One region of the Micromonospora sp. DH13 genome, then DNA from elsewhere that is predicted to be linked to it. Evidence: predicted binding sites of a transcription regulator. Region 1 holds the regulator's gene; the other holds the start of a gene.
The links. The regulator HrcA, encoded in region 1, represses chaperone genes, less so after heat shock. The targets are predictions, from matches to a motif close to GGTTNGCACNCTCNNNNNGAGNGTGCNAACC.
Positions count from the first base shown of each region.

Region 2: the regulator HrcA is predicted to act here: its motif matches at 1,691-1,721, upstream of groL (chaperonin GroEL).

Region 1 is NZ_JAHWGR010000021.1:48,556-64,145, reverse strand. It holds gene LPA42_RS20255 (16S rRNA (uracil(1498)-N(3))-methyltransferase) at 1-248, opposite strand, end outside; gene dnaJ (molecular chaperone DnaJ) at 250-1,395, opposite strand; gene hrcA (heat-inducible transcriptional repressor HrcA) at 1,469-2,491, opposite strand; gene LPA42_RS20240 (DUF4870 domain-containing protein) at 2,801-3,424, shown strand; gene hemW (radical SAM family heme chaperone HemW) at 3,467-4,690, opposite strand; gene LPA42_RS20230 (enoyl-CoA hydratase-related protein) at 4,710-5,492, shown strand; gene LPA42_RS20225 (hypothetical protein) at 5,686-6,555, shown strand; gene LPA42_RS20220 (phytanoyl-CoA dioxygenase family protein) at 6,777-7,679, shown strand; gene LPA42_RS20215 (MOSC domain-containing protein) at 7,812-8,456, opposite strand; gene LPA42_RS20210 (carbohydrate ABC transporter permease) at 8,583-9,416, opposite strand; gene LPA42_RS20205 (carbohydrate ABC transporter permease) at 9,428-10,414, opposite strand; gene LPA42_RS20200 (sugar ABC transporter substrate-binding protein) at 10,411-11,700, opposite strand; gene LPA42_RS20195 (GlsB/YeaQ/YmgE family stress response membrane protein) at 11,914-12,195, opposite strand; gene LPA42_RS20190 (GlsB/YeaQ/YmgE family stress response membrane protein) at 12,402-12,689, opposite strand; gene lepA (translation elongation factor 4) at 12,828-14,705, opposite strand; gene LPA42_RS20180 (DUF4240 domain-containing protein) at 14,930-15,463, opposite strand; gene LPA42_RS20175 (phosphotransferase family protein) at 15,547-15,590, shown strand, end outside.
Region 2 is NZ_JAHWGR010000009.1:171,293-186,882, reverse strand. It holds gene LPA42_RS12040 (cold-shock protein) at 171-374, shown strand; gene LPA42_RS12035 (hypothetical protein) at 506-1,597, shown strand; gene groL (chaperonin GroEL) at 1,915-3,537, shown strand; gene LPA42_RS12025 (hypothetical protein) at 3,670-3,933, opposite strand; gene LPA42_RS12020 (S8 family serine peptidase) at 4,106-6,538, opposite strand; gene LPA42_RS12015 (glycerol-3-phosphate dehydrogenase/oxidase) at 6,566-8,434, shown strand; gene LPA42_RS12010 (hypothetical protein) at 8,520-9,056, shown strand; gene LPA42_RS12005 (FAD-binding oxidoreductase) at 9,076-10,476, opposite strand; gene LPA42_RS12000 (DUF4031 domain-containing protein) at 10,512-10,778, shown strand; gene LPA42_RS11995 (metal-dependent phosphohydrolase) at 10,779-11,417, opposite strand; gene LPA42_RS11990 (aromatic acid exporter family protein) at 11,655-12,875, shown strand; gene LPA42_RS11985 (aminotransferase class V-fold PLP-dependent enzyme) at 12,921-14,219, opposite strand; SAM riboswitch class IV at 14,266-14,385, opposite strand; gene LPA42_RS11980 (PrsW family intramembrane metalloprotease) at 14,452-15,590, shown strand, end outside.

The sequences.
Region 1 (15,590 bases):
CCCTGCACCACGACGAGCCGGGGGACGGGCGCGTCGACGTGCCCCCGGGAGGTGACCCGCAGGTCGAGGGCACCCCTGCCGACGGCGGTGACCACGGCGGCGGCGGTGCCGCCCCGGCCGTCGGCCAGCAGCAGCTCCTCGCCGGCGCGCAGCCGCTGGACGGTGGCCGCGTGGTGCCCCTCCGGGCCGCCGAGGGTCAGCGCGTCGCCGGTGGGCAGCGCGTCGACCAGGAACAGCGGCGCCGACACCTCAGGCGTGCCCGTTAAAGGCGTCGCGCATCCGGGAGAAGAAGCCGCCCTGCTTGCTCAGCTCGGCGACCTCCTCGCCCCGGGTCTTGGCGAAGTCGCGCAGCATCTTTTCCTGGTCGGGGTCGAGCTTGGTCGGGGTGCGCACGTCGAGGTGGACGTAGAGGTCGCCCCGGCCGGTGCCGCGCAGGTGCGGCACGCCCCGGGCACGCAGCCGCAGGGTGCTGCCCGGCTGGGTGCCGGCCTTGACGTCGACCGTCTCCTCGCTGTCGAGGGTCTTGATGGTCAGCCGGGTGCCGAGCGCGGCGGCCGTCATCGGGACGGTGACCCGGCAGTGCAGGTCGTCGCCCTTGCGGGAGTAGACGTCGTGCGGGCGCTCGTGGATCTCGACGTAGAGGTCGCCGGCGGTGCCGCCGCCCGGGCCGACCTCGCCCTGCTGGGCGAGCCGGATGCGCATGCCGTCCTCGACCCCGGCGGGGATCTTGACGGTGAGCGAGCGGCGGGTGCGCACCCGCCCGTCGCCGGTGCAGGTCGGGCAGGGGTGCGGGATGGTGGTGCCGTAGCCCTGGCAGACCGTGCACGGCCGGGCGGAGACCACCTGGCCGAGGAAGGTGCGCTGCACCGACTGGACCTCGCCCCGGCCGCCGCACGCCTCGCAGGTGGCCAGGTGGGTGCCGGCCGCCGTGCCCGCCCCGGAGCAGGTGGTGCAGAGCACCGCCGTGTCGACGGTGATGGGGGCCTCGACGCCGAACGCCGTCTCGTGCAGGTCCAGCTCCAGGCGCAGGATCGCGTCCGCGCCGGGCCGGGTGCGCGGGCGCGGGCCCCGGGAGCCGCCGGCCGCGCCGCCGAAGAAGGCGTCCATGATGTCCTGGAAGCCGACGAACGGGCCGGCCCCGCCGGGTCCGCCCGGGCCGCCCATGCCCCCGCCGCCGGGGGCGAGGGGGTCGCCGCCGAGGTCGACGATCTGCCGTTTCCGGTCGTCCGAGAGGACCTCGTACGCGGCGTTGATGTCCTTGAACTTCTCCTGTGCCTCCGGGTCCGGATTGACGTCCGGGTGGAACTGCCGCGCCAGCTTGCGGTAGGCGCGCTTGATCTCGTCGTCGGAGGCCTCCCGGCTCACGCCGAGGATGCCGTAGTAGTCCCTGGCCACTGCGTCCCGTGTCCTCATGTTCTTGTCGCGTTGCGCCGGTCGTCGGCCGGAGCCGGCCGTCGGCCCTGACTGGTCAGTTGTGGGCCAGCAGCTCGCCCACGTAGCGTGCCACGGCCCGCACCGTGGCGATGGTGCCGGGGTAGTCCATCCGGGTGGGGCCGACCACGCCCAGTCCGCCGAGCGCGGTCGCCCCCGGGCCGTAGCCGGTGCTCACCACCGAGGCGGCCCGCAGATTGTCGATCTCGTTCTCGTCGCCGATCAGCACGCGGGTGGTGGTCGACTCGGCCTCGCCGATGAGCTTGAGCATCACCACCTCCTCCTCCAGCGCCTCCAGAATGGGCCGCAGGGACCCCTGGAAGTCGAGCAGGCCGCCCCGGGTCAGGTTGGCGGTGCCGGCCAGCGCGATGCGCTCCTCGTGCCGCTCGACCAGCGTCTCCAGCAGCACGGTGGAGAGCGTGGTCATGGTGCCGCGCAGGTGCGGGCTCGACTCCTCGACCAGCGCCTGCACCAGCGGCGGGGTCTCCGACAGCCGGCTGCCGACGAGCTTCTCGTTGACCAGCCGGCGCAGGTCGGTGACGTCGTCGGCGCTCACCGGCGCGGGCAGCTCGACCAGCCGCTGCTCGACCCGGCCGGTGTCGGCGATCATCACCAGCATCAGCCGGGTGGTGGAGATCGGCACCAGCTCCAGGTGCCGCACCGAGGAGCGGGCCAGCGAGGGATATTGCACCACGGCGACCTGCCGGGTGAGCTGCGCCAGCAGCCGCACCGTGCGGTGCACCACGTCGTCGAGGTCGACCGCGCCGACCAGGAAACGCTCGATCGCCCGGCGCTCGGCCGGGCTGAGCGGCTTGACGCGGGACAGCCGGTCGACGAAGAGGCGGTAGCCCCGGTCGGTGGGGACCCGGCCGGCGCTGGTGTGCGGCTGCCGGATGTAGCCCTCCTCCTCCAGCACCGCCATGTCGTTGCGCACCGTCGCGGGGGAGACGCCGAGCTGGTGCCGCTCGACCAGCGCCTTGCTGCCGACCGGCTCCTGGGTGGCGACGTAGTCCTCGACGATCGCGCGGAGCACGGCGAGCTTGCGGTCGTCCAGACCCACCCTGCCACCTCCTGTCGCATGTCGGGCCCGGCGGCGCGGCGGCACCGCAGGTCGGCGCTCCGCCGGTGCGTCGACGCCTGGCACTCGACTGTAACGAGTGCCAGTCTACGTCGGCTGCCCCGTGCTGGGTAAGATCAACGACGGACCGCGGGTGCGGCGACCGCCGCGCGGGAGGCCGGCCGGGCGCGCGCCGACCGGTCGACGGCCGCCCGGTGCGGGCCGCCACCTGCGTGGGCGGGCCGAACATCCGCCGCTCCGCGGCGGTGTCGCTCTGGTGCCCGCTTGCCCGCAACCCCTACCGTGACGTGCATGACTGAACCACCTCGCCCTCCCGGATCGGGCGACCCCGGCGGCTACCCGCCGGAGCCGAACCCGTCGGCACCGTACGGCTCGCCGGGGCACGAGCCCCCCACCGCACCACTGTCCGGGGCCCCCGGGGCGGGCGGCTATCCCCCGCCCGGTGGCTATCCGCCGCCCACCGGTGACCAGCCGCCGTCGGCCGGCTACCCGCCACCCGGTGGCGGCTTCCCCCCGCCCGGTGGCGGATATCCGACCGGCGGCGCGTACGGCGCGCCCTCCGGCGGCTACGCCAACAACGAGGACAAGACCTGGGTCCTGGTCGCCCACTTCGGCGGCGCGGCAGGGATGTTCCTCGGCGGTGGCGTGCTCGGCTGGCTCGCGCCGCTGATCGCCCTGCTCGCCCGGGGCAACCAGTCGCCGACGGTCCGCGCCCACGCGGTGGCGGCGCTGAACTTCCAGCTCCTCTGGTCGGTCATCGCCCTGATCGGCTGGATCCTCACCTGCATCCTGGTGGGGCTCCTGATCGGCTTCGGCGCCATGATCGTCGGCATCATCTTCGGCATCGTCGCCGGCATCAAGGCGAACGAGGGCAGCCCCTACCGCTACCCGATGACCGTCAACCTGATCAAGTGACCCCCGACCGGCCGCTCCCCCGGCCGGTCGGGGTCACCCCCGTCAGGGCAGCAGGTCGCGCACGACCGCGTCGGCCAGCAGCCGGCCGCGCAGCGTGAGCACCGCCCAGCCGGCCGCGTAGCCGGCCGGGTCGAGCAGGCCGTCGGCGAGGGCCCGCCGGGCCCCGGCGCGGCCCGCGTCGTCCAGCACCGCCAGCGGCAGCCCCGAGGCGAGCCGCAGCCGCAGCATGACGTCCTCCGTGTGGGCCTCGTCGGGCGTGAGCACCTCCCGGGCCAGGCCGGGCGACTCCCCCGCCGCCAGGCGCTTCGCGTACGCGGCCGGGTGCTTGACGTTCCACCAGCGCACCCCGCCGACGTGGCTGTGCGCCCCCGGCCCGAGACCCCACCAGTCGCCGCCGTTCCAGTAGAGCAGGTTGTGCCGGCACCGGCCGGCCGGCGTGCGGGCCCAGTTGGACACCTCGTACCAGGAGAAACCGGCCGCGTCGAGGGCGGCCTCCGCGGCCAGGTAACGGTCCGCCGCCACGTCGTCGGAGGGGTACGGCAGCTCGCCGCGCCGCATCCGCGCGGCCAGCCGGGTGCCGTCCTCCACGATCAGGGCGTACGCGCTGACGTGGTCCACCCCGGCGGCCACCACCTGCGCCAGGGACGCGGCGAAGTCGTCGGCGCTCTCCCCCGGCGTACCGTAGATCAGGTCGAGGTTGACGTGGTCGAACCCGGCGCCGCGGGCCTCCCGGGCGGCCTCGGTGGCCCGGCCGGCGCGGTGCCGGCGGTCGAGGATCGCCAGCACCCCCGGCGCGGCCGACTGCATGCCCAGCGAGATGCGGGTGTACCCGGCGGCCCGCAGGGTCTTCAGCGACTCCGGGGTCACCGACTCGGGGTTGGCCTCGGTGGTCACCTCCGCGTCGGCGGCCAGCCCCCAGGTGCGGTCGATGCCGTCGAGGATGCGGGCCAGGTCGTCGGCGGGCAGCAGGGTAGGCGTGCCGCCGCCGACGAACACGGTGTCCACCCTCGGCGGCGGGGCGTCGCCGAGCACCCGGGCGGCCAGCGCCAGCTCGGCGAGCACGGTGTCGGCGTACCCCTCGCGGCTCGCCCCGCCGCCCAGCTCGTCGGCGGTGTAGGTGTTGAAGTCGCAGTAGCCGCAGCGGCTGGCGCAGAACGGCACGTGCACGTACACGCCGAAGCCGCGCGCGCCGACGGCGCGGGTCGCGGTGGCGGGCAGCGAGCCGTCGGCCGGGACGGGCTCGCCTTCTGGAAGGACGCCGGGCATGGCCACTAGTGTGCCCGGCATGACCTCCACCGCCGCGCTCGTGCGGGTCGCCACGGCCCGTGGGGTGACCACCCTCACCCTGGACAGCCCGCACAACCGCAACGCGCTCTCCACGCCGCTGATGACCGAGCTGCTGGCCGGGCTGGCCGCCGCCGTGGCCGACGACGCGGTCCGGGTGGTGGTGCTCGACCACACCGGCCCGGTCTTCTGCTCCGGCGCCGACCTGAAGGAGACCGCCGCCGCGTACGCCAGCGGCACGGTCCCGGCCGGGATGCTCGGCGACGTGCTCGCGGCGGTCTGGGAGTGCCCGAAGCCGGTGGTGGCCCGGGTGGCCGGGCCGGCGCGGGCCGGCGGGCTGGGCCTGATCGCGGCGGCCGACCTGGCGATCTGCGCGCAGGAGGCGACGTTCGCGTTCACCGAGGTGCGGATCGGGGTGATCCCGGCGGTGATCTCGGCGACCGTGCTGCCCCGGCTGGCGCCCCGGGCCGCCGCCGAGCTGTACCTCACCGGCGACACCTTCGACGGGCGGCGGGCCGCCGAGATCGGGCTGGTCACCTCGGCGGTGCCGGCGGACGCGCTGGACGCGGCGGTGGAGCGGGCCTGCGCCTCGCTGGTGCGGGGGGCGCCGAACGCGCTGGCCGGGGCGAAGGCGCTGCTGCGCCGCCCGCCGGCGGCCGACCTGCGGGCCGGGGTCGCCGAGCTGGCCGCCCTGTCGACCGGGTTCTTCCTGTCCGACGAGGGGCGCGAGGGCGTGCTGGCGTTCCGGGAGAAGCGCGACGCGCGCTGGGTGCCGACGGACTGACCGGTTTCCCGGGCCGGCCGGTCGACTCCCGGGGCGCCGAGCGGTTCCCGGGTCGGCCTCCGGTTTCCGGGCCGGGGCGCGGGGAAGGCGGACACGCATCGCGGCCGACCCGCCACGGAACGGAGCGAATCGGTCGGACGGGCCGGACGGCGGCGGCGGGGACGTACTCTTGGCGGACGCCGTCGAACAGGGGGTGCGGGTGCGAAGTCGGGCAGTCGTCGCGACCGGTGTCGTCGTCGCCGTGATCGCCGTGGTGGGGATCTGGCTCGTCGTCCGGCAGGCCGGCGGGCAGCTGCGCCTGCCGTTGTCCCTGACCAGCCGCACCTGCACGGTGCAGGCCGACGGCCAGGTGCGCCTGGACGCCGACCAGATGGCCAACGCCGCCACGATCGCCGCCATCGGCGTCCAGCGGAAGATGCCCGAGCGGGCCGTGGTGGTCGCCCTCGCGACGGCCTACCAGGAGTCCGGGCTGCGCAACCTCCCCGACGGCGACCGGGACTCGCTGGGCCTGTTCCAGCAGCGGCCGAGCCAGGGCTGGGGCACCGAGGCGCAGATCGCCGACCCCCGGTACGCGACCCGGAAGTTCTACGCCGCGCTCAAGCGGGTGCGCGGCTGGGAGAAGATGCGGGTCACCGACGCGGCGCAGAAGGTGCAGCGCTCGGCGTTCCCCGAGGCTTACCAGAAGTGGGCGGACGAGTCGGAGGTGCTGACCCGGGCGCTGCTCGGCGAGGCGACCGGCGCGGTGGCCTGCACGGTCGGCGCGACGCCGGTGATGCGGGGCGCGGCGGCCGCCGCCGCGCTGACCCGGGGCCTGAGCCTGGACTGGGGGCTGCCGGAGGCGGCGTCCCCGGCCGAGCTGACCGGCCTCGCGGTGCCGGCCGACGACCGGCGCGACGGCTGGCGGTACGCGCACTGGCTGGTCTCGCACGCCTCCGACCACGGCGTGAAGCGGGTGCGCTTCGCCGGCCTGGAGTGGACCGCGAAGGCCGGCACCTGGAGCCGGGTGGGCGACGCCCCGGCGAACGACGGCGAGGTGCTCGCCGAGGTCTTCGCCGACGCCTGAGCGGCTCGATTCTCCACACCGACGGTTACCGCACAATCCTCCATATCCGGCGAAAGCCGCCGAACAAGCACCCGATCTCACCCTCCGTGCCCAGACGGGTGCCAACGGTCCGGCCGCTCCCCCGCACCGTCGGGCGCGCTCCGCACCCGCCCGCGCGGGCGCAGTAGCATCGGCGTCCTGTGCCAGAAATGGTTTCACCTCATGGGGAGGGGTACGACGCGGTGTTCGATTACGACGGCCGGACCGGCTACGAACCGATCAGCGACACCGACCGCAAGGAGTTCCACGAGCAGGGCTTCCTCCTGCTGCGGAACGTGCTGACGGAGGACCACCGGGCCGCCCTGGAGGAGGCCGTCGACCGCGTGTACGCGGAGGAGAAGGCCAAGGGCAACACCACCAAGGACGGCACCCTGCACCTGCTGGGCTTCCTGGAGCGCGACGAGCTCTTCGGCCAGCTGCTGACCCACCCGATCGCCTTCCCGTACATGTGGGGGCTGGCCGGCTGGAACATCTACACCCACCACAACCACCTCGACGTCACCCCGCCGGCGCTGGAGCCGGAGAAGCCGTACTGGGGGTGGCACCAGGACGGGTACCGGCAGAACTCCGACCCGGAGACGATGGACCCGAACCTGCCCCGGCCGATGTTCTCGCTGAAGGTGGCGTACGTGCTCTCCGACCTGTCGGAGACCGGCCGCGGCGCGACCAAGGTGATCCCGGGCAGCCACCTGTGGAACTCGCTGCCCCGGCCGGCGGACCTCACGGTGCACAACCCGGACCCGGAGGGCACGGTGGAGATCACCGCGAACCCGGGCGACGCGTTCATCTTCGACCGCCGCCAGTGGCACTCCCGGTCGACGAACCTGTCGAACATCACCCGCAAGATGCTCTTCGTCGGCTACACCTACCGGTGGATCCGGCCGCTGGACGAGCTGCACATCGACACCGACGGCGAGTGGTGGGCCAACCGGACGCCGGTGCAGCGCCAGCTCTGCGGCGAGGGCACCCACACGGCCAACTACTGGGGCATCAACTGGAACGGGTACATCGACGACGAGATCCCGCTGCGCAAGGAGCTCAAGGAGCGCGGCCTGCTCGACCGCAGCATCCCCTGGCTCCGCTGACGGTGTAAGGAAGGGCCCCCTGTTAACGCATTCCGCATAGCAGGGGGCCCTTGTTAACGCCTGGGCACGGCGCGCGGCGCTCTGGCGCGGCGCTCGGCGCCTGGGGCGCGGGCCCTGGGGCCGCCGGGGCGGTCAGGCGTCGGGCGTGGCGAGCCGGCGCGCGACCTTCCGCCGCAGCGCCTCGGGCAGCTCGGGGACGTCGAGCAGCCGGGGCAGCAGCTCCGGTTCGAGGGTGCTCGCCCGGAACACCTCGCCGACGGTCACGCCGTGCGCCGGCCGCTCCACCACCTCCACCGGGTCGCCCGCGCCGACCTCGCCCTCCCGCAGCACCCGCAGGTACGCCCCCGGGGCGGCGCGCACCGTGAACCGCCTGATCAGGTCCGGTACGCCCCAGAACCCGGCGAACGTCCGGCACGGCGTGCGCGGCTTGGTGACCTCCAGCAGGGCCGTCCCGATCTGCCACCGCTCGCCGACGACCGCCCCGGTCACGTCCACCGCGTACGTGGTCAGGTTCTCACCGAAGGCACCCGGCCGGATGTCGCGGCCCAGCTCGGCCGCCCACCACGCGGCGTCCTCCTCGGCGTACGCGTAGACGATCTGGTCGGGGCCCCCGTGGTGGGCCCGTTCGCCGATGAAGTCGCCGGCCACCCCGTCGACGCGCAGCAGCACCGGCCCGTCCACCGGCCGCTTGTCGATCCCGCTGCGGCCGCTCGCGTCGCCCGCCCACTCCGCCTCGGTCACCACGCCGAGGTTCACCGTCACCAGCCTGCCCGTCATGGCGACAGCCTACGGCGGCATCGCGGCCCGCCGATGCCCCGCCCGACGCCGCCCGTCTGCCCGACGGGGTGTGAGAAGGGGGCCCTTCTCGACAGAATGCGTTAACAAGGGGCCCTTCCTTGCACCTCAGCCCTTGACGGCGCCCGCCACCAGGCCGGAGACCATCCGACGCTGCACCAGCAGGAAGAAGACGATCACCGGCAGGGTGAACAGCGTCGAGGCGGCCATCACCGGCCCCCAGGCGGTGTCGTCGCGGCCGAAGAAGAACGTCATCGCCACCGGCAGGGTGTAGCGGTCCTGGTCGTTGACGAAGGTGAGGGCGAAGATCAACTCGTTCCAGGCGGTGATGAAGGAGAAGATGCTCGTGGCCACCAGGCCCGGCGCGACCAGCGGGAACAGGACGCGGCGGAAGGTCTGGGCGCGGCTCGCGCCGTCGATCGCCGCGGCCTCCTCCAACTCCTTGGGCACGGCGGCCACGAAGCCGCGCAGCATCCAGACCGCGAACGGCAGCGAGAAGCCGAGGTACGTCAGGACCAGGCTGGGCAGCGTGTTGTAGAGGCCCAGCCGCTGGATCATCAGGAACAGCGGGATGACCAGCGCCTCCAGCGGGATCATCTGCACCACCAGCAGCATGATCAGGAAGCTGGTGCGCAGCTTGAACCGGAACCGGGCCACCGCCGTCGCGGCGAGCAGCGCGACGAGGCCGCTGAGCACCACGGTCGACACCGCCACGAGCACGGAGTTGAGGAAGAAGTCCAGGAACGTGACGCCGGGGATGAGGTTGCCGGTGAGGATCTCCCGGTAGTGCTCCAGCGTCGGCGCGGTCGGCACCGGCCGGGGCGTGGCCGAGAAGATCTCCCGGTTCGGCTTGAGCGACGTCGCGATCATCCAGTAGACGGGGAACGCCGCGAAGAGCGCCACCAGCAGGCCCGCCCCGTTGAGGGCGACCCGCTTCACCACCGCGCCGCGCTTCACGCGTCCTCCTCCTGCTTGAGCACCATCCGCACGTAGAGGCCGGTCACCACCAGCAGGATCAGCGTGAGGATGACGGCGATCGCCGCGCCCAGGCCGTACTTGGGGGGCGGGGAGAACGCCTCGGCGTACGAGTAGATCGACAGCATGAACGTCGGCCGGTCCTGGGTGCCGCCGGCCAGCACGAACTGCTGGGTGAACACCTTGAAGTCCCAGATCGTGGAGAGCACCACGAGGATGCCGAAGACGGGCCGCAGCAGCGGGAAGGTGATCTTCCAGAAGACCTTCCACGGGCCGGCCCCGTCGACCCGGGCCGCCTCGTGCAGCTCGCTCGGCACGCTCTTCAGCCCCGCCAGCACGCTCACCGCGATGAACGGGAACGAGTGCCAGACCACCACGAGGGTGAGGATCGAGAAGAACATCAGCGGCGAGTTGAACCAGCCGTACCCGGTCCAGTCGGCGCGGCCGAACAGGGCGTTCGACAGCCCGTCGGGCAGGGTGTTGAACAGCCAGGTCACCAGGCCCGAGGTGTCGTCGAACAGCCACTTCCACACGATGGTGCCGGTCAGCGCCGGGGTGGCCCAGGCCAGCATCACGCAGCTCGCGACGAAGGTGGCCATCCGCTTGCCGAGCCGGTTGAGCAGCAGCCCGACCAGCGTGCCGAGGATCATCGTGAGGGCGACGTTGGCCACGGCGAAGAGCACCGTGTTGCGCAGCACCGTGCGGAAGAACGGGTCGCCGAGGATCTCGGCGTAGTTGCCGAGCCCGACCCACGGCCAGTCCCGGTCGCCGCGCAGTTGCCGGACGTTGTCGAGCCGGAAGAAGGACATCGCCACGACCTGGCCGAGCGGCCACAGCAGCAGCACGCCGATGATCGCCAGGCAGGGCAGGAGCAGCAGGTAGGGCAGGCGGTCGACCCGGCGACGCCGCCGCGCGGGGGTCTCCCGCGCGGCAGGCGTCTCCGGTGCCTGGGTCAGCATGGTCACTTCGCGTTGAGGATGCTTTCCATCTCGGCGGCCGCGTCGGCGGTGGCCTGCTCGACCGTCTTCTGACCCTTGATGACCGAGCTGTTCATAGCCTGGGTCACCGTCTTGGTGCGGCTGACCTCGACCCACTTCGGGGTGAGCGGGGTCAGCCTGGTGTTCTGCAACGAGGTGGCGAACGCGGCCATGATCTTGTCGTTGGCGTACTCGCCGCCGCCGACGAGGTCGGAGTAGACCGGGAAGAAGCCGAGGCTGCTGGCGAACTCCTTGTCCTTCTGCTTGCTCAGCAGCACGGTCAGGTAGTCCCAGGCGAGGTCCTGCTTCTTGCTGTCCTGCCACAGGGCGATGTCCGAGCCGCCGGCGAAGGCCGGGGCCGGCTTGCCGTCCGGGCCGGGGATGGGGAAGGTGCCCCAGACCTTCTCGATCTCGGGGTTGTCCTTCTTGATGGCGCCGGCCTGCCAACTGCCGGCGAAGGCCATCGCCGCCTTGCCGGTGGCGAACTGGGTGCGGGCGTCGATCTCGTTCCACCCGGCGGCGGCGGGCGGGGCGACCTTGTGCACGGTGACGAGGTCGGTCCAGAACTTGACCGCCTGCTGGGCCTGCGGGCTGGTGTAGCCGGACTTCCAGGTGTCCCCCTGCTGGGTGGCGATCTCGCCGCCCGCGCCCCAGAGGAAGGAGTAGAAGGGCAGCTCCGAGTTGCCCGGCAGCGCGATGCCGTAGGTGCCCGGCTTCTTGGCCTGCACGGCCTTGGCGGCGGCGACCAGCTCGTCCCAGTTCGTCGGCGGCTTGACGCCGGCCTCGGCGAACCAGTCGGTGCGGTAGTAGAGGGCGCGGACGCCGGCGTACCACGGCACGCCGTACTGCTTGCCGTCGAGCTGGGCGTTTCGGACGAGGTCGGGCAGGATGTCCTTGCCCTCGGGCCAGGCGGCGAACTTGGCGGTGACGTCGGCGAGCGCCTCCTGGGCGGCCCAGCCCTGGGTCTCGGTGTTGCCGAGCTCGGTCACGTCGGGGCCTTCGCCACCGGCGAGGGCCGCCTGGAACTTCTTCGGTGCCTCAAGCCAGGGGATGTACTGGACGACGACGTCGGTGTCGGGGTGCTTCTTCTTGAACTCGGCCTCGACGCCGTCGAGGAACGCGGTCTGCGCCTCGCTGCCCTCGCCCATCATCCAGACGGTCAGCTTGCTGTTGTCGGCGGCCTCGTCGTCGCCCGAGCCGCCGCAGCCGGCGAGCACCATCGCGGCCGACGCCACCACGGCGGTGACCGGGGCCAGCCGTTTCCACCTGTTCACGCCACATCTCCCTCGCGCCGTCCTGGCACTAACCTTCTCTGCCGCACCCTAGTAGGAAAAATTCCTTTACGACAGGGGGCGGGCGGGGGCGAGGCGACCGTACCGCAGGCGAGGAACCCGGGGGCAGCCCGACTTCGGGGCAAAACCGGGCGTACGCGCGCGAACGGGCGCCCGGCCGCGGAGGCCGGACGCCCGTTCGTGCGTGCGGGGTGCTTACCGGTGGGTGACGCTGCGGCGACCGCCCACGCCCGCCACGATCGCCACCGCGATGGCGGCGACCACGACCTGGACGAGCAGCTCGGCCCAGTCGATGCCGGAGGTCTCGGTGGCGATGCCCACCGCCCGGGCGAGCACCGTGCCGAGCAGGGCCGCGCCCACGCCGATCAGCATGTGCAGCCAGATCGGCATGTTCTGCCGGCCCGGGACGACCAGGCGGCCCAGAGCGCCGACGATCAGACCGACGATGAGCGCGGTGATGATTCCGACAACGGTCATGGTCGTTCTCCTCAGAAAGCTTAAAAGGTTTGTTCACTGTCGCGACCATCAAGTTCCCGGGCCGCCGGAAATTCAAACCCGTCATCGCGGCATGCGGTCAGAAAGCTGCCGCCGGGACACGTCCCCGCAGGCCAGGAGCGCCGGACAAAATGCGAACGGGCGCCCGACCGCAATGGTCGGACGCCCGTCGAGCCAGCGATGTGTCGTTACCGGTGGGTGACGCTGCGGCGGCGGCCCACACCGGCGACCAGGGCCACGGCGATGGCGGCCAGCACGACCTGGACCAGCAGCTCGCCCCAGTCCACGCCGGCGGTCTCGGTGGCGATGCCCATGGCCCGGGCGAGCACGGTGCCGAGCAGGGCCGCGCCGATGCCGATCAGCATGTGCAGCCAGATCGGCATGTTCTGCCGACCCGGGACGACCAGGCGGCCCAGAGCGCCGACGATGAGACCAACGACGATGGCGGTGATGATGCCCCAAACGGTGAGCTCCACGGTCGCCCTCCTCCTCAAGAAGTGTCACAACGGTGTGTTGAAGCTGTCGTGACCGCTAAGTTCCCGAGGGCCCGAAATTCCAAACCCGGCCGGGGCGTCGCGCCCGGCCGGGTTCGTGTCACACCACCGAGGACACCCTCACTTCTTGCCGGCGGCCTTGCCGTCGCCGGAGTCGGACGAGAGGGCGGCGATGAAGGCCTCCTGGGGGACCTCGACCCGGCCCACCATCTTCATCCGCTTCTTGCCCTCCTTCTGCTTCTCCAGCAGCTTGCGCTTGCGGCTGATGTCACCGCCGTAGCACTTGGCGAGCACGTCCTTGCGGATCGCCCGGATGGTCTCGCGGGCGATCACCCGGCTGCCGATGGCCGCCTGGATCGGCACCTCGAACTGCTGGCGCGGGATCAGGTTGCGCAGCTTCGCGGCGATGGTGACGCCGTAGTTGTACGCCTTGTCCTTGTGCACGATGGCGCTGAACGCGTCCACCGGCTCGCCGTGCAGCAGGATGTCCACCTTCACCAGGTCGGACGCCTGCTCGCCGGAGGGCTCGTAGTCCAGGGAGGCGTACCCCTTGGTGCGGCTCTTGAGCTGGTCGAAGAAGTCGAAGATGATCTCGGCCAGGGGCAGGGTGTACCGCAGCTCGACGCGGTCCGCCGAGAGGTAGTCCATGCCGAGCAGGCTGCCCCGGCGGCCCTGGCACAGCTCCATGACCGCGCCGACGTAGTCGTTCGGGGTCAGGACGGTGGCCCGCACCACCGGCTCGTACACCTCGGCGATCTTGCCGGTGGGGTACTCGCTCGGGTTGGTCACCACCAGTTCCTGGCCGTCCTCCGTGATGGCCCGGTAGACCACGTTCGGGGCGGTGGAGATCAGATCGAGGTTGTACTCCCGCTCCAGCCGCTCCCGGATGATCTCCAGGTGCAGCAGGCCGAGGAAGCCGCAGCGGAAACCGAACCCGAGCGCGCCCGAGGTCTCCGGCTCGTAGTCGAGCGCGGCGTCGTTGAGCTTGAGCTTGTCCAGCGCCTCGCGCAGGTTGGGGTAGTCGGACCCGTCGATCGGGTAGAGGCCGGAGTAGACCATCGGCTTCGGGTCCTTGTAGCCGCCCAGGGCCTGGGTCGCGGGCCGACTGTTGATGGTGACGGTGTCACCGACCCGGGACTGGCGGACGTCCTTCACGCCGGTGATCAGGTAACCCACCTCGCCGACGCCCAGCGCGTCGGCCTTCACCATCTCCGGGGAGATGACGCCGATCTCCAGCAGCTCGTGGACCGCGCCGGTGGACATCATCTTGATCCGGTCCCGGGCGCTGATCCGGCCGTCGATCACCCGGACGTAGGTGACCACGCCCCGGTAGACGTCGTACACCGAGTCGAAGATCATCGCGCGGGCGGGCGCGGCGGCGTCGCCGACCGGCGCGGCGAACTGCCGGACGATCTCGTCGAGCAGGTGCGGCACGCCGATGCCGGTCTTGCCGGAGACCCGGATGCAGTCCGCCGGGTCGCCGCCGATCAGGTGGGCCAGCTCCTCGGCGTACTTCTCGGGCTGGGCGGCCGGCAGGTCGATCTTGTTGAGCACCGGGATGATCCGCATGTCGTTCTCGAGCGCCAGGTAGAGGTTCGCCAGGGTCTGCGCCTCGATGCCCTGGGCGGCGTCGACCAGCAGCAGCGCGCCCTCGCAGGCGGCCAACGACCGGGACACCTCGTACGTGAAGTCGACGTGCCCCGGGGTGTCGATCATGTTGAGGACGGCCTGCTCGCCGGCCCGGTCGCCCTCCCGGATCGTCCACGGCATCCGCACGGCCTGGCTCTTGATGGTGATGCCGCGCTCGCGCTCGATGTCCATCCGGTCCAGGTATTGCGCGCGCATCTGCCGGGGGTCGACCACGCCGGTGAGCTGCAACATCCGGTCGGCCAGGGTCGACTTCCCGTGGTCGATGTGGGCGATGATGCAGAAGTTCCGGATGCGCGCCGGGTCGGTGGCACCAGGAGCGTTCGCGCCGGAATCGAGCGTCGGTGGCACAGCGGTCCGTTCTGGTCGGCTGACGTGAGCGGGCCGGCGCGGACGCCAGCCCCCTCTATGCTCCCACGTCGCCCCCGGGGCGGTCGGATCACTCCTCCCGGCGTCCCACCGGGCCGCCGGGCCCGCCCCGGCCCGTCACTCCGGCTCACCCCCGCCGGCCCCGGCTCACCCCCGCAGGCAGGGCTCACTCCCGCGCAGCACGGCTCACTCCTGCAGGACGCGGCTCACTCCTGCGGGGCCTCGACGAACAGGGCGGCGAGCTTCGGCAACTGGCGGCGGGCCTCGTCCTCGTCGTCGAAGTCCCAGAACTCGCCCAGCTCCGGGTAGGGAACCTCCTCCACCGGCGGCAACTCGGCGGCGGTCGCCTTCCGGTACGCCTCCTCCGCGACCGTCAGCATCGCCTCCGCCTCGAACTCCTCGCCGGTGAGCGCCGCCTGACGGATCTTCGGCAGCTCGGCCAGCGAGTCCGGGTCGGCCACGGCACGGGCGAAGACCTGCCGACCCTGGGTCATCAGCCAGCCCCGGAAGTATTCGAACCCGTCGTCCGACGCGCCGCCGTTGATCAGGTAGGCCGCACCCCAGAGCTCGGCCCGGTGGGACGCCGCCATCACCCGGCGCTGGTGCCGCGCGTACCCGATGATGTCGGCGGCGTCGCGCTCGGCCAGCAGCGCGACCGCCCGGGCGGCGACCGCGCCGGCCGCGCCGCCCCCGCCGGCCCGGGCCTGGTCGATCAACTGCCAGAAGTCGTCGGTCCTCATGGTCTGGCAGTCTGGCAGAGCCGTCCGACGCCGGCGGGCGACACGGTACGGCGGGAGTGGGCGGGGTGGGGCAGCATGGGCGGGTGACCCCGATCGCGCTCCCCCCGGTGTCGTACGACGCGACCGC
Region 2 (15,590 bases), on a different contig from region 1:
CCGTTATAGCCCCATTTGTGGCCGTGCGCCATCGTCACTCCTCGTGTAGCGTGCGATTTCGGTCACTGGTTTCCCGGTCGGCGCAGACGGGTGAAACCGGTGTTCCCGGGGCCGCCGGTTCCGTCGGCGTACCCGCTCGTGGAAGGCCGCGCGACGTTAGGAAGTGCACCGTGGCACAGGGCACCGTGAAGTGGTTCAACGCCGAGAAGGGCTACGGCTTCATCGCCGTCGACGGGGGGCAGGACGTCTTCGTCCACTTCTCCGCCATCGAGATGGACGGCTACAAGGCGCTGGACGACGGGCAGCGCGTCGAGTTCGAGATCGCCCAGGGGCAGAAGGGGCCGCAGGCCGAGCGCGTACGCGTCGTCGCCTGACCGCCCGACGCTGGGGCCCGCGGGCGGGCGGGCCGCCGGTGCTGGGCAGAGCGCGTCGCCCCGGGGCGGCGGAGGCGGGTCGGGCCAGGGAAGATCGTGAGCCGTTCCGGCGTCGCCGCTGAGGAGGGCCCATGTCCCAGCCACCCCCACCCGATCGATCCCTCCCGGGGCCCGAGGGGCCGGCTGCGGTCGGTCCCCCGCCCGTCCGGCACCCCACCGGGTTCCCGGCCCACCCGGGCCAGCAGCCCTATCCCGGTCAGCAACTTCACCCCGGCCGGCAGCCCCACCCCGGCCCGGCGCTACCGCCGGCGCACGCCGTGCCGTACCCGCCGGGCCACCCCTTTCCGCCGGGCTACGCGGTGCCGTGGCCGCCACCCGGCTACGACCCGGCGGACCCGCTGGTCACCCTGCCCGGGGAAGGGCTGAGCGGGTGGTTCTCCCGGTGCTCCGGCACGCTGCGCCGCAGCTGGCGGCTGCTCGTGCCGGTGCTGGCCCTCACCCATGCCCTGCCGACGCTCCTGCTGCTGCTGGCGACCGTGCCGCTGTACCCGCTGCCGCCGCTGGAGCCCACCGCGCCCGGCGAGCCGCCGCCCCCGCTGCCCGACGGCTACCTCGCCGACCTTGGCGTCTTCTTCGCCGCGATGATCGGCCTCGGCTGCCTGCTCGGGTTCGTCCAGGCGGTCGGCTGGGCCGCCGGCACCCGGGTGGTGGCGCGGCAGGCCGCGGGCGAGCCGACGTCGGCGGGCGACGCCCTGGCGTACGGCCTGCGCCGGGCCCCGGCGCTGTGGGGCTGGACGGTGGTCTACGTCCTGCTCATGCTGGTCGGCTTCGTGCTGTGCTACCTGCCCGGCCTGTACGTGATGGCCGCGCTGAGCCTGTTCGGCCCGGTGCTGCTCTTCGAGGGCGGCGCGCCGCTCGGCCGGGCCCGGCAGCTGTTCCACGCCCGCCTCGGGCCCGTGCTCGGGCGGATCGCGCTGGTCGGGCTCGCCGCCTCCCTCGCGTCCATGGTCGTGGCCCCGATCCAGGTCGCCGCCCTCTTCTTCGCCGACCCTGCCGACGCCGCCTCGCTGGACGGCTGGAACGTCGCGTACGCCCTGGGCGCCGCCCTGGTCGCGGTCCCGGCCGCCCTGGTGTACCTGATCGGCCTGGTCGTCACGTACGCCGAGCAGCGGGCGTACGAGGGCCCGGTTACCGCCGCCCGGCTGGCGGGTGAAATCGGCTGAACCGGTGGGCCGGGTCGCGCTGGTCAGGCGGGGTCGACCCGGCCCGTCCGCCGCATCGTGCTTGCACTCGGCAGGGCAGAGTGCTAAACAAGTCATTGGCACTCGCCTTGGGTGAGTGCCAATGGTCGGGACGGTGGGGCCACGGCCGCACGGCGGAAATCCGTCGGGTGGCACATGGCCGGTCGTCGCGGGCTATCCGGCCCGGCCGAGGAGACGTCGTCGTCGCCAGGTGGCGACGTCCCAAGGTGCGTACACCAGGCGGCCCATCCGGGACACACACTCGGGTGGCCCGTGAGTGTCCAGGAGGACAACGCCGTATGGCCAAGATGATCGCGTTCGACGAAGAGGCTCGCCGCGGCCTCGAGCGGGGCATGAACCAGCTCGCCGACGCCGTGAAGGTGACCCTCGGCCCGAAGGGCCGCAACGTGGTGCTCGAGAAGAAGTGGGGTGCCCCCACCATCACCAACGATGGTGTGAGCATCGCCAAGGAGATCGAGCTCGAGGACCCGTACGAGAAGATCGGCGCCGAGCTGGTCAAGGAGGTCGCCAAGAAGACCGACGACGTTGCCGGTGACGGCACGACGACGGCGACCGTCCTGGCCCAGGCCCTGGTCCGCGAGGGCCTGCGCAACGTGGCCGCCGGCGCCAACCCGATGGCCCTGAAGCGGGGCATCGAGGCCGCCGTGGCCAGCGTCTCGGAGGAGCTGTCCAAGCTCGCCAAGGACGTCGAGACCAAGGAGCAGATCGCCTCCACCGCCTCCATCTCCGCCGGTGACAGCACCGTCGGCGAGATCATCGCCGAGGCGATGGACAAGGTCGGCAAGGAAGGCGTCATCACCGTCGAGGAGAGCAACACCTTCGGCCTGGAGCTTGAGCTCACCGAGGGCATGCGCTTCGACAAGGGCTACATCTCCGCGTACTTCATGACCGACCCGGAGCGCATGGAGGCCGTCTTCGACGAGCCTTACATCCTGATCGCCAACAGCAAGATCTCGTCGGTGAAGGACCTGCTCCCGATCCTGGAGAAGGTCATGCAGTCGGGCAAGCCGCTGCTGATCATCGCCGAGGACGTGGAGGGCGAGGCCCTGCCGACCCTGGTGGTCAACAAGGTCAAGGGCGTCTTCAAGTCCGCGGCCGTCAAGGCCCCCGGCTTCGGCGACCGCCGCAAGGCCATGCTGACCGACATCGCCATCCTCACCGGTGGCCAGGTCATCAGCGAGGAGCTCGGCCTCAAGCTGGAGGCCGCCGGCCTCGACATGCTGGGCCGCGCCCGCAAGGTCGTGGTGACCAAGGACGAGACCACCATCGTCGACGGTGCCGGCGACGCCGAGCAGATCCAGGGCCGGGTCAACCAGATCCGGGCCGAGATCGACAAGAGCGACTCCGACTACGACCGCGAGAAGCTGCAGGAGCGCCTGGCCAAGCTGGCCGGCGGTGTTGCGGTGATCAAGGTCGGCGCGGCCACCGAGGTCGAGCTGAAGGAGCGCAAGCACCGCATCGAGGACGCCGTCCGCAACGCGAAGGCCGCCGTCGAGGAGGGCATCGTCCCGGGTGGTGGCGTCGCGCTGGTGCAGGCCGGCAAGACCGCCTTCGACAAGCTGGACCTGACCGGCGACGAGGCGACCGGCGCGCAGATCGTCAAGATCGCGCTGGACGCCCCGCTGCGGCAGATCGCCGTCAACGCCGGCCTGGAGGGTGGCGTCGTCGTCGAGCGCGTCCGCAACCTGGACGCCGGCCACGGCCTCAACGCCGCCAGCGGCGAGTACGTGGACCTGCTGGCCGCCGGCATCATCGACCCGGCCAAGGTGACCCGGTCGGCGCTGCAGAACGCCTCGTCGATCGCGGCGCTCTTCCTCACCACCGAGGCCGTCGTCGCGGACAAGCCGGAGAAGACCCCGGCCGCCGCGGCTGGCCCGGGCGGCGGGGACATGGACTTCTGAGTCCAGCCCCACCCGAGTTCAGCTACACCGCACGTCGAAGGGGCGGGTCGCGTTAGCGGCCCGCCCCTTCCGCGTCGCGCCGGCCCAGCACCGCTGGTGCCCCCACCTCGGCGACACGCCCGCCGCCGGCTCTCACGTCGGCAGGGGCGGCTGGTCGCGTCGCCTCCCGGCCCGGCCGGACGGCCGGCGAATGCGGATCGGCTCGTCGACGCGGATCGGCTCGTCGACCAGGACCACCGGCTCCTCGGCCGCGAGCGCGTCGCCCCCGGCCATCTCCGCCAACTGCTCGGCGTCGCCGTAGTCCAGCCGGTCGAACGGCAGTTGCCCCGCGATCTCCTCGACCGGCACCCAGGCGGCGGGGCGCAGGTCGTCGGCCTGTGCGTCGTCCGTGGTCATCGCTGCCTCCTCACCTCGACGGTAGGTGGCCGTCGATGGCCGGGACGGTCGAACGGCGCTATCCGCCCCCGTGCCCGTTTCGGCCGCTGCTGCCGTCGGGGCGGGCGCGGGCGGGGGTGAGAAGGGGACCCCTCTCTACCGTATGCGTTAACAAGGGGCCCCTCCTTACCCCTCAGCGCGCCGCGCGGACAGCGGCGTACGCGTCGACCAGGCCGGCCCCGGTGATGTTCACGTCGCCGCCGCAGGCGTCCGCCGGGTCGCGGGAGGCGTACGTCGCCCCGGCCGGGACGGCGGTGTCGCGCAGGATCCGGCGGGTGCGCTCCAGGTCCCCGATCAGCGCCGGGTTCGCCGACCACATCAGCGCCACCACGCCCGCGACCTGCGGGGCCGCCATCGACGTGCCGTCCAGCGTGGCGTACCCGCCGCCCGGCATCGCGGAGAGCACCCCCACGCCCGGGGCGACCACATCCGGCTTCGCCACGCCGGGCACCGGCCCCCGGCTGGAGAAGTCGGCGACCTGGCGGTCCCGGTCGGTCGCCCCGACGGTGAACACGTCCGGGTACGTCGCCGGCGGGTCCTCGATCGACCGGCAGTACGGCCCCGTGTTGCCGGCCGCCGCGACCACGAAGATGCCGGCCGCGTCCAGCGCGTCGGCCGCCGGCCGCAGCGCCGCCGGGTCGCAGCCCTCGATCGGCGGGCAGCCCCACGAGTTCGTCAGCACCTGCGGGGCCCGCTCCGGACGCCCGTCGGTGAACGGGTCGCCGCCCGCCGGGAACGGGGCCAGCATGAACTGGAGGCAGTCGAGGTAGCGTGCCGGGCTGCCGAGGTTGCGGTCCAGGTTGACGCAGCCGACCCAGCTCGCCCCGGGGGCCACCCCGATCCCGTCCCGCCCGACGGCGCTGCCCGTCGTGTGGGTGCCGTGGCCGCCCTGGTCGGTCGGCGCGCGGGTGTGGTCCCACGGGTCGTACCAGGAGTCGTCGCCGCCTCTGAAGCCGTCGGCCAGCGCCGGGTGCCGCCCGTCCACCCCGGAGTCGGAGCTGCCCACCACGATGCCGGCCCCGGTCACGCCGAGCTGCGACCAGACCCGGTCGGCGCGGAGCAGGGAGACGTTCCAGGCCGGCCCGGAGGGTGCCGGCTGATCGCCCCGGCTGGTCGGTGCCCCGGCCGGCAGCGGGCGCAGCCGCTGGCTCAGCAGCACCCGGTCCACCTCCGGGCGGCGCGACAACCAGGCCCGCACCGCCGGCCCGCCGTCCACCTCGATCGCGTTGACCAGGTAGTACGGCGTCGGGTCGAGCCCCAGCCGGCTCAGGTCGCGGCGCAGCCCCGCCTGGGTGCGCTCGGCCGTGGCGACCAGCCGCCGGTAGACCTCCCGGGCGCGGGCGTCCCGGCCCGCCTGACCCGCCCCGCCGGCCGGCACGCCGCCCAGGTCGGCCTGCTCGCGCAGCACCACCAGCAACCGCTCGCCGTGCAGGCCGGGCTGGCCGGGGCCGAGGTGGACCAGCGCCGCCCCGGCGAGCAGCACCCCGGCGGTCGCCGCCGCCACCGGCCGGCTCGGCGCGCGGCCACGCGGGCGGGCCAGCAGCACGCCGTACGCGACCGCCAGGAGCGCGGCCACCGCGAGCCCGGCGGCGGCCGCGACCGCCACCCAGAACGGCACGTCCCGGGTGGTCGCCAGGAGCAGGGTGATCTCCTCCGGGTCGGCGAAGGCCAGCGGCCCGAACGCGGCGAGCCCGACCAGCCAGCGCACGGGCGCGGTGCCGGCGGGCCCGCCGGCACGCAGCGCGGGAGCCTGGAGGGCGGCCAGCGCGAAGCCGAGCGGCGGCAGGGTCAGCAGGGCGGGCAGCTGCGCGCCGGACTGCCCGGTGCCGGCGGCGAGCAGCAGCAGCGCCACCCCGGCCACCAGGCCGCCGACCAGCACCAGCCGCGCCGGCCGGTGCGGCGGCCCGCCCGCGAGGTGCGCCCAGAACCGGGCGCCGAGCAGCGCCCCGGCGAGGACGCCGACGGCCGCCGCGGCCGCCGCCGCGAGCACGGTCTCCAGCAGCCCGCCGAGCGCGCCGAACCACGCCCAGGGCAGCAGCGTCGCCAGCCCGGCGGCCACCGCCAGCCAGGTCACGGCCGGTGGGGCCGCCGGAACGGGCCCGGCCGGGCCCGTGGCGGCAGCGGGCGCGGGGCCCCGGACCAGCCGGGGCAGCACCACGGCGAGCAGGGCGGCCGTCGCCGCCAGCGCGGCCAGGTACGCCTCGTGGTGCACCGGCGGCAGGGCGCGCAGGCCGGTGAGCGCGCCGAGGGCGAGCAGCCCGGCGAGCCAGGCGCGGCCGGTGGCCCGGACCGCCCCGGAGCGGGGCAGCAGGGCCAGCAGCAGCGCCGGCACCCCGGCCAGCAGCACCGTCACGGCGGCGACCACCGGCCACAGCCAGACCACCCGGTCCAGGCCGGTGGCGAGCCGGACCTGGTCGGCCAGCCAGCCGACCAGCTCACCCGGCACGGCGACCGCGACCGTCCAGCACCCGAGGAGCACCGCCGCCACCACGGGCCACGGGCCGGGGCGGGCCGGCGGGACGGCCACGGGCGGAAAGGGACGACCTGCGTACGGACCGACCTCCATGCCCCGACAGTACGGCCGGATCACGACATGCCGCGTGGTGGCCACGGCGGTTACGGTGGACGGGTGCGTGACCCCAACGTCTCCCGAAGCGTCGCCGGCCAGCTCTCCCCGGCGCGCCGCGCCGCCGACCTGCGGCGACTGCGCGCCGAGCGGTTCGACGTCCTGGTGATCGGCGGCGGCGTCACCGGCGCCGGCGCGGCGCTGGACGCCGCCTCCCGGGGCCTGAAGGTGGCCCTCGTGGAGGCGCGCGACTTCGCCGCCGGCACCTCCAGCCGGTCCAGCAAGCTGATCCACGGCGGCCTGCGCTACCTGGAACAGTTGGAGTTCCACCTGGTCCACGAGGCGCTCACCGAGCGGGGGCTGCTCGCCACCCGGCTCGCCCCGCACCTGGTCCGGCCGGTGCCGATCCTGGTCCCGCTGCCCGCCGGCAAGGGCGTGCGCGACCTGCCCGGCCGCACCTTCCGCCGCTCCTACTACGGCCTCGGCGTGGCCGCGTACGACGCGTTCGCCGGGCTGTTCGGGGGCGGGCGGGGGATGCCGCTGCACCGGCACCTCAGCAGGGAGGGCGCGCGGCGGATCTTCCCGAGCCTGCGCGCCGACGGCCTCGCCGGGGCGATCCGCTACTACGACGGGCAGGTCGACGACGCCCGGCTGGTGGTCACCCTGGCCCGCACCGCCGCCAGCCTGGGTGCGACGGTGGTCACCAGCACCCGCGCCGTCGGCCTCGTCCGGCAGGCGCGCGAGGTGACCGGGGTCCGGGTCCGCGACCTGGAGGCGCCGCCCGGCTCACCGGACGCCGAGTTCGAAGTACGCGCCCGCACCGTCGTCGCCGCGACCGGCGTGTGGACCGACGACATGTCGCGGATGCTCAACGACGTCGGGCTGCGCCGGGGCGTCCGGGTCCGGGCGTCGAAGGGGGTGCACCTCGTGGTGCCCCGCTCGGCGATCACCGGCGAGACGGGCCTGATCCTGCGCACCGCCACCAGTGTGTTGTTCGTCATCCCCTGGGGCGGGCACTGGATCATCGGCACCACCGACACCGACTGGCGGCTCGACCGGTCCCACCCGGCCGCGTCGGCCCGCGACATCGCCTACCTGCTGGAGCAGGTCAACACGGTGCTGGACCGGCCGCTGACCACCGACGACATCGAGGGCGTCTACGCCGGCCTGCGGCCGCTGCTGGCCGGCGAGGCGGACTCCACCTCCAAGCTGTCCCGGGAACACGCGGTGGTCGAGCCCATGCTCGGGCTGCTGCTCGTCGCCGGGGGCAAGTACACGACGTACCGGGTGATGGCCTCCGACGTGGTGGACCGCGCGGCCCGCCGGCTCGGCGGGGTCCGCCCGTCCCGCACGGCCGACCTGCCGCTGCTCGGCGCCGACGGGTACGCCGCGATGTGGCGGGACCGGGCCGACCTGGCCCGCCGGCACGGGGTGCCGGTCGGCGTGGTCGAGCACCTGCTGGAGCGCTACGGCACCCTCACCCTCGACCTGTTGGCGCTGGTCGACGCCGATCCGCTGCTCGCCTCCCCGCTGGCCGGCGCGCCGGAATACCTGGCGGCCGAGGTGACGTACGCGGCCCGCGCCGAGGGGGCGCTGCACCTGGAGGACGTGCTGACCCGGCGTACCCGGATCTCCTTCGAGACGGCCCACCGCGGCCTGGAGTCGGCCGAGCACACCGCCGAGCTGATGGGCGCGGTGCTGGGCTGGGACGCGGCGACCCGGGCGCGTGAGGTCGCGCACTACCGGGCCCGGGTGGAGGCGGAGCGGGAGTCGCAGCTCATGCCGGACGACGCGACGGCGGACGCGGCCCGGCTCGGCGCGCCGGACGTGCGCGGCTTCGCGGCGGACCGGGGCGCCGACGGCGATCCGGTCGAACTCCCGTCGTCCCCCCGGTAGCCGAACCCGTACCGGAGGGCGGTCCACCCCTGTCCGGCCGCTCGGCCGGTACCCGACGGCACCATGATCGGGTACGTTCCGGCGCGTGATCCGCCCTTTCCGCGCGCGTTCGATCATCCCGTTGGCCGCCGGTGCCCTGCTCGTCGCGGCGCTCGCCGCCTGCTCGACGGTCGGGCCGGTCCGCCGGGCCGGCACGGCGACCGCCCCGCCGCCCGACGGGTCGCCGGCATCCCCGGCCGGTGGCGCGGCGGCCGGCGGGCCGGTGCGGGTGGAACTGGTGCAGAAGCACGGCCAGGACGGCCCGGTGCGGACGCTGTCCGTCCAGCCCGACGGGCGGTGGGACTGCGCCAACTGCGCCGGCGACGACGTCCGGTCGTCCGGGCAACTCGCCCCCGAGCAGACGCAGCGGCTGCGCGCGCTGCTCACCGACGAGCGGCTGGCCGCCGAGACCGACAAGGCCCGGGGCTACCGGGTGAGCTGCATCGACGCCCTGACGTCCGTGCTGGTCACCACGCCGGGCCCGATCACGATCGAGGACTGCCCGGGGGAGGAGCGGCCACCCCTGGGCTACGAGATCCTGCTGCTGCTCACCCAGGCCACCCCGGCGGAGGCCACCGCCTGAGGCCGGGCCCAGGACCGCGTCAGAGCACCTTGCCGGGGTTGAACAGCCCCGTCGGGTCGAGCGCCGACCTGATCGCCTGGTGCACCCGCACCCCGACCGGCCCGATCTCCCGGGCCAACCAGTCCCGCTTGAGCAGCCCCACCCCGTGCTCGCCGGTGCAGGTGCCGCCCAGCTCCAGCCCGAGCCGCATGATCTCGTCGAACGCCCGCCGGCCCCGCTCCACGCTCGCCGGGTCGGCGCGGTCGACCACGATGTTCGGGTGCAGGTTGCCGTCGCCGGCGTGCCCCACCACCCCGATCGGCACGGCGCACTCCTCGGCGATGCGGGCCACCCCGTCCAGCAGCTCGGCGAGCGCCCCGCGCGGCACCGCCACGTCGTCGATCACCAGCCCTCCGTTGCCACCCGGGTACGTGTCGGCGGCGAACTTCTCCATCGCCGGGTGGGCCAGCCGGCGGGCCTGGAGCAGCGCCGCCGCCTCCACGGCGTCGGTGGCCGCGTACACCTCGTCGGCACCGGCGGCCTCGCACACCTCGGCGATCCCCGCCAGGTCGTCGGCGGCCCGCGAACCGGTGTCGACGGCGGCCAGCAGCAGCGCCTGCGCGTCGGTGCGCAGCCCCATCGGCTGGTACGCCTCGATGGCCCGCAGGTGGGTGCGGTCGAGCAGCTCCAGCAGGCTCGGGGTGAGGCCCTTCGCGGCGATCTGGGCCACCGCCGTGCCGGCGTCCGCCGTCGAGTCGAAGACGGCGACCAGGGTGAGCGACTCCTCCGGCGCGGGCCGCAGCGCCACGGTCACCTCCGTGATCACCCCGAGGGTGCCCTCCGAGCCGACGAAGAGCCGGGTCAGGTCGTAGCCCGCGACGCCCTTGGCGGTGCGCCGCCCGGTGCGCAGCACCTCGCCGGAGGCGAGCACCACCTCCAGGCCCAGCACGTACTCGGTGGTCACGCCGTACTTGACGCAGCACATGCCGCCCGCGTTGGTGGCGACGTTGCCGCCGATCGTGGACGACTCCCAGGAGCCCGGGTCCGGCGGATAGTAGAGCCCCTCCCGGCGCACCGCCCCGGCCAGTGTCGCGTTCACCACACCGGGCTGGACCACGGCGATCCGCGCCACCGGGTCGATCTCCAGGATCCGGTCCATCGCCACCGTGCTCAGCACCACCGCGCCGTCCACCGCGTTCGCCGCGCCCGCCAGCCCGGTCCGCGCCCCCTGCGGCACCACGGGTACGCCGTGCCGGGCCGCCGCCCGGACCACGCCGGCCACCTGCGCGGTGTCACGGGGGCGGACCACCACCAGCGGCGTGCCCGAGGCGCACAGGTCGGCCTCGTCCCGCTCGTGCATCCGCAGCAGGTCGGGGTCGGTCAGGACGGCGGCGTCGCCGAGGAGGGCACGCAGGTCAGCGAGGAGAGGGGATCCGGCCATGCAGGAGAGGCTAACCGGCGGCTAGGTTGGCGGCCATGCTGTATGTGGACCGGCCCGCCTGGCCGGCGCGCGGGCGCCTCTGGTCCCACCTGATCAGCGACGTCTCCGCCGCCGAGCTGCACGTCTTCGCCGAGATGCTGGGCGTGCCCCGGCGAGCGTTCGACCGGGACCACTACGACATCCCCGCCGAGCGGTACCGGATGGCGGTGCTTCTCGGCGCGCGGGTCGTGCCGAGCCGCGACCTGGTCCGCCTCCTGCGCGCGGCGAACCTGCGCCGCCCCAAACACCTGCACGTCCCCTGATCACCCGGGCGAGGGGGCGAGGGCGGTCAGTTCGCGGGTGAGGTTGGCGTGGGCCTGCGGGGTCCAGTGGGTGTGCAGGTGGGGGTGGCGGTAGAGGGTGGGCAGGGACAGGAGCTGGTCCAGGATCCTCGCGCGGCCCCGGCGGAAGTCCCCGTCCGGCACGTGCGCGTACTCCTGCCGGACGGCCGCGGCGTAGCGGTCGTACTCCTCGGGCGTCCCGGCCAGCACGGCCAGGTCGGCGTCGCAGAGCAGCGCCCCGTCGCGGTCGTCGGCGGCGACCGCGTGCCCGGCGGTGAGCAGCACCAGCCGGCGCACCTCGGCCACCGCCGCCGCCGGCACCCCGAGCCCGGTGAGCAGCCCCTCGGCGAGGTCGGCGCTGGCCCGCTCGTTGGCGTCACCGGCGGTGCGCGGGTCGTAGACCGCGTCGTGGCACCAGGCGGCGAGGCGGACCAGGTCCGGACGGTCGGCGAAGCCGGCGTACGCGTCGACCACGTCGAGGACGGCGGTCAGGTGCCGGACGGTGTGGTAGCGGCGGTGCGGCTCCCGCCAGCGGGCCAGCAGCTCCTGCCCGGCGCGGGTCAGCGCGGGGCCGTCGGGTGCGCCAGCGCCCCGGACCGCCGCCCGCCACCGGGCCACCAGGCCGGCCCCCCGCCCGTCGTCCGCCTCGGCCGCCCGGTCGTCGTGCGGGACTGCCGCGCGGTCGTCGTCCGCCTCGTCCGCCCAGTCGTCGTGCGGGTCGGGCACCCGGGCGTCGTCCAGCTCCGTCACCCGGTCGAGTCTGCCGCAGCGGGCGAGGATTCACCGGCCCCGCCGCGGGTAGTCCCCGCCATGGCCGTGGCCCGGGACCGCCGACCCTCGCTGCTGCGGCGTGCCGGGATGCGCGACGGCGACGGCGACGTCGACGCGCCACGGATCGCGGCGGCCATGGAACAGCTGCGCCACCGGGGCAAGGCCACGCTGCACGACCGGCTGCACCGGGTGCGGATGGCGCTCGGGTTGGCCGTCCAGGCGGGGCTGGCCGCGGCGCTGGCCTGGATCGTCTCCCACGAGCTGCTGCACAACCCGCAGCCGGTCTTCGCGCCGATCTCGGCGGTCGGCACCCTCGCCGCGTCGGTCGGCCAGCGGCTGCGGCGGACGGTCGAGCTGATCGTCGGGGTGGCGGTCGGGGTGTTCCTCGGCGACGTGCTGATCTATTTCCTGGGCACCGGCGGTTGGCAGCTCGGGATGGTGGTGACGGCGGCGATCCTGTTGACCATCTTCTTCGGCGCGAGCGTGGCGATCGTCATCCAGGCCGCCGCCACGGCCGTGCTGATCGTCACGCTCAGCCCGTCCACCGAGAACCTGGAGATACCGCGCTTCGTGGACGCGTTCGTCGGCGGCGGGATCGCGCTGGTGGTGACGGCGATCCTGCTGCCGCTGAACCCGCTGCGGGTGATCAACCGGGCCGCCCGGCCGGCGCTCGACCTGCTCGCCGACCAGCTCGACGTGGCCGCCGCCGCGCTGCGCGACCGTGACCGCGACAGCGCCCAACGTGCCCTGGAACGGCTCCGGGAGAACAAGGCGGAGCTGGCCACCTTCACGGAGGCGATCGAGGGCGCGAAGGAGACCAGCACCCTCTCCCCGGCCCGCTGGCACCGGCGCAGCGAGCTGACCCACTACGCCGACGCGGCCGAGCCCATCGACCGGGCGATGCGCAACAGCGGCACCCTGATCCGGCGCTCGGTCACCATGATCGAGGACGGCGAACCGGTGCCCGACCCCATGTCCGACGCGGTGGGCCACCTCGCCGAGGCGGTCCGCCTGCTCCGCCACGAGTTCGCCGTCGGGGCGGAGCCGGAGAAGGCCCGGGAACGGTCCCTGCGCGCCGTCAGCGAGGCCGGCCGGGCGTACGAGCAGGGGGTCGGGTTCTCCGGCAGCGTGGTGGTCGCGCAGGTGCGGACCACCGCCAGCGACCTGCTGGTGGCCTCCGGCATCGAGCAGCAGGAGGCGAACCGGCTGGTCCGCGAGTCGTTCGGCGAGCAGGAGAAGCCGGCCCCGGAGGCGGGCGAAGGCGAGCCCGGCCCCCGGAGGTCGCCCGCCGCCCCGTCCGTCGGCTGAGCGGCGGGGCGGGGCCGCGCTCGGCCCCGCCCGGAGTCGGTCGGCTCAGCCCAGCTCGGCGAGGGCGGCCAGCAGGCGGTCGACGTCCCGCGCCGTGCTGCCCAGGCCGAGGCTCGCCCGCAGGGCGGTCGGCGGCAGGTCCGTCCGGCCGCTGCGGGCCGCCGCCTCGGCGAGCAGCCGCCGGGCCAGCGGGTGGGCGCAGAACAGCCCGTCGCGGACCCCGACGTCGTGCCGGGCCGCCAGCTCCGCCGCCACCTCGCCCGAGTCCCGGCCGGCGACGACGAACGAGACGATGCCGACCCGGGGCGCGTCCGGCCCGAAGGTACGCAGCTCCACCACGTGCGGCAGGGCGGCCAGGCCCTTCCGGAGCCGGGCCAGCAGGGCCTGCTCCCGGGCGTGCAGCGCGTCCCGGTCGGCGTCGGCGAGGGCCGCGCAGACCGCCGCGAGGGCGACCGCGCCGAGCAGGTTGGGGGTGCCCGCCTCGTGCCGGGCCGGGCCGGCGGCCCAGCGCACCTGGTGGGTGGCGTCCCCGACGTGGCTGGTCGCGCCCCCACCCGCCAGGTACGGCGGGGCCGCGTCCAGCCAGTCGCCCCGCCCGAGCAGCACGCCCGCGCCGAACGGCGCGTACAGCTTGTGCCCGGACACGGCCAGGTAGTCCACGCCGAGCGCGGCGACGTCGACCGGCGCGTGTGGGGCGAGCTGGGCGGCGTCCACGGCGATCCGGGCGGCGTGCCGGCGGGCGACGGCGGCCAGCTCGGCCACCGGCCAGCGTTCCCCGGTCACGTTGCTGGCCCCGGTGACCGCCACCAGCACCGGCGGGCCGGCGGAGCGGCTGATGCCCGCGGCCCCCGGCGTCGCGTCCCGGCGCAGCTCGGTCAGCGCCGCGTCCAGCGCCCGGACCGCCTCGCCCGGGCTGGCCGGCACGGGCAGCCGCACCGAGCCGCGCGGCCAGGGCAGCAGGTTGGCGTGGTGCTCCCCGGCGAACGTCACCACCGTCGTCCCCGCGGGCAGGGCGCGGGCCAGCAGGTTCAGCGCGTCCGTCGTGTTGCGGGTGAAGATCACGTGGTCGCCGGGCCGGGCGCCGAAGAAGTCGCCGACGGTCTGCCGGGCCCGCTCGTAGGCGAGGGTGCAGCGCCGCGACAGCGCGCCCGCGCCGCGGTGCACGCTGGCGTACCAGGGGAGCAGCTCGGCCACGGCGTCGGCCGCCGCCCGCGCGCACGGCGCGCTGGCCGCGTGGTCCAGGTTGGTCTGGCCCGGCACGCCGAGCACGTCGAGCGGCCGCGACGACGCCGGCGCGGTCCACGCGGGCAGCGGGGCGGGCGGGGGTACGAGGGTGACGGTCATGTCGACCTCCGGGTCCGGGGACCCCGGGTGACGCCACCGGAGACGGGGTCCGCGCTTGCCCAGCGCCGGACGGGGCTGGGCCCGGTCATCACCCGGGGCACCCCACCGCGAACTCGACGAGGGTTGCCGGCCAGCAAGCCGGGGCTTGACGCTGGCGCTCGTGACCTGCCGACAGGATAACGGTCGGCGGATGCGCCCGGAACGGGCGGCGGGGGGTGACTACGCTGACAGAATGGCCGACACCCCACCCGGCGGCGCCCCGGTGCCGCCGTGGACCGCGCCCGACGTCCCCGCGCCGCCCGGCGGGTCCGCCCCCCGGATGCCGCTGCGTCGGCTGGGCTGGCGGCGGTTCCTGGTGCTGGCCCTGGTGGTGCTGCTGATCGCGGCGTGCGCGGTCTACATGCTCTTCGTGCTCGGCTCCAACCTCGGGCCGCAGGCGCTGCTGATCGGGGTGGTCGCCGCGATCCTGCCGGTGCCGGTGCTGGTCTCCTGCTTCCTGTGGCTCGACCGGTACGAGCCGGAGCCGCTGAAATACCTGATCTTCTGCTTCGCGTGGGGCGCGTTCGTCTCGACGGCCGCCTCGCTGACCGTGAACGAGTTCTTCGCCGCCCGGTTCACCGACTGGGGGCTGCCGAACGCCCTCACCGGCGTGCTCGTCGCCCCGTTCATCGAGGAGCTGACGAAGGCGCTCGGGCCCATCCTGCTGCTGATCTTCCGCCGCCGCGAGTGGTCCGGGATCACCGACGGCCTGGTCTACTGCGGGCTGTCGGCGGTCGGCTTCGCCATGGTGGAGAACATCCTCTACCTGGGCGGCTACGGCTACGCCTCCGGCGTCGACGAGTACGGCCCCGCCACCGGCGCGCGGCAGGTCATCGCGATCTTCATCGTCCGGATCCTGCTGTTCGGGTTCGCGCATCCGCTGTTCACCTCGATGACCGGGGTGGGGCTCGGCATCGCCGCCCGCACGGCCGACCGGCGGGTGCGGTTCCTCGCCCCGCTCGCGGGCCTGCTGCTGGCGATGATGCTGCACGGCACCTGGAACCTGCTGCCGTCGCTGGCCCAGGCCACCGGCCAGGCCATGATCGCCCTGTACGGCTACCTCGGCGTGATGGTGCCGATCTTCTTCGCCATGGTCGGGCTGGCCATCTGGCTGCGCGGCTGGGAGGGGCGGCTGACCGAGCGCACCCTGCCCGACTACGTGCGGGCGGGCTGGCTCACCCCGCCCGAGGTGGCGTCGCTGGGCAGCCTCGGCCGGCGGCACGCGGCCCGCACCTGGGCCCGCCGGGTGGCCGGCGACGCGGGCCTCAAGGCGATGCGGGGATACCAGTTCTCGGCCACCCGACTGGCGCTGCTGCGCGACGGGATGCGCCG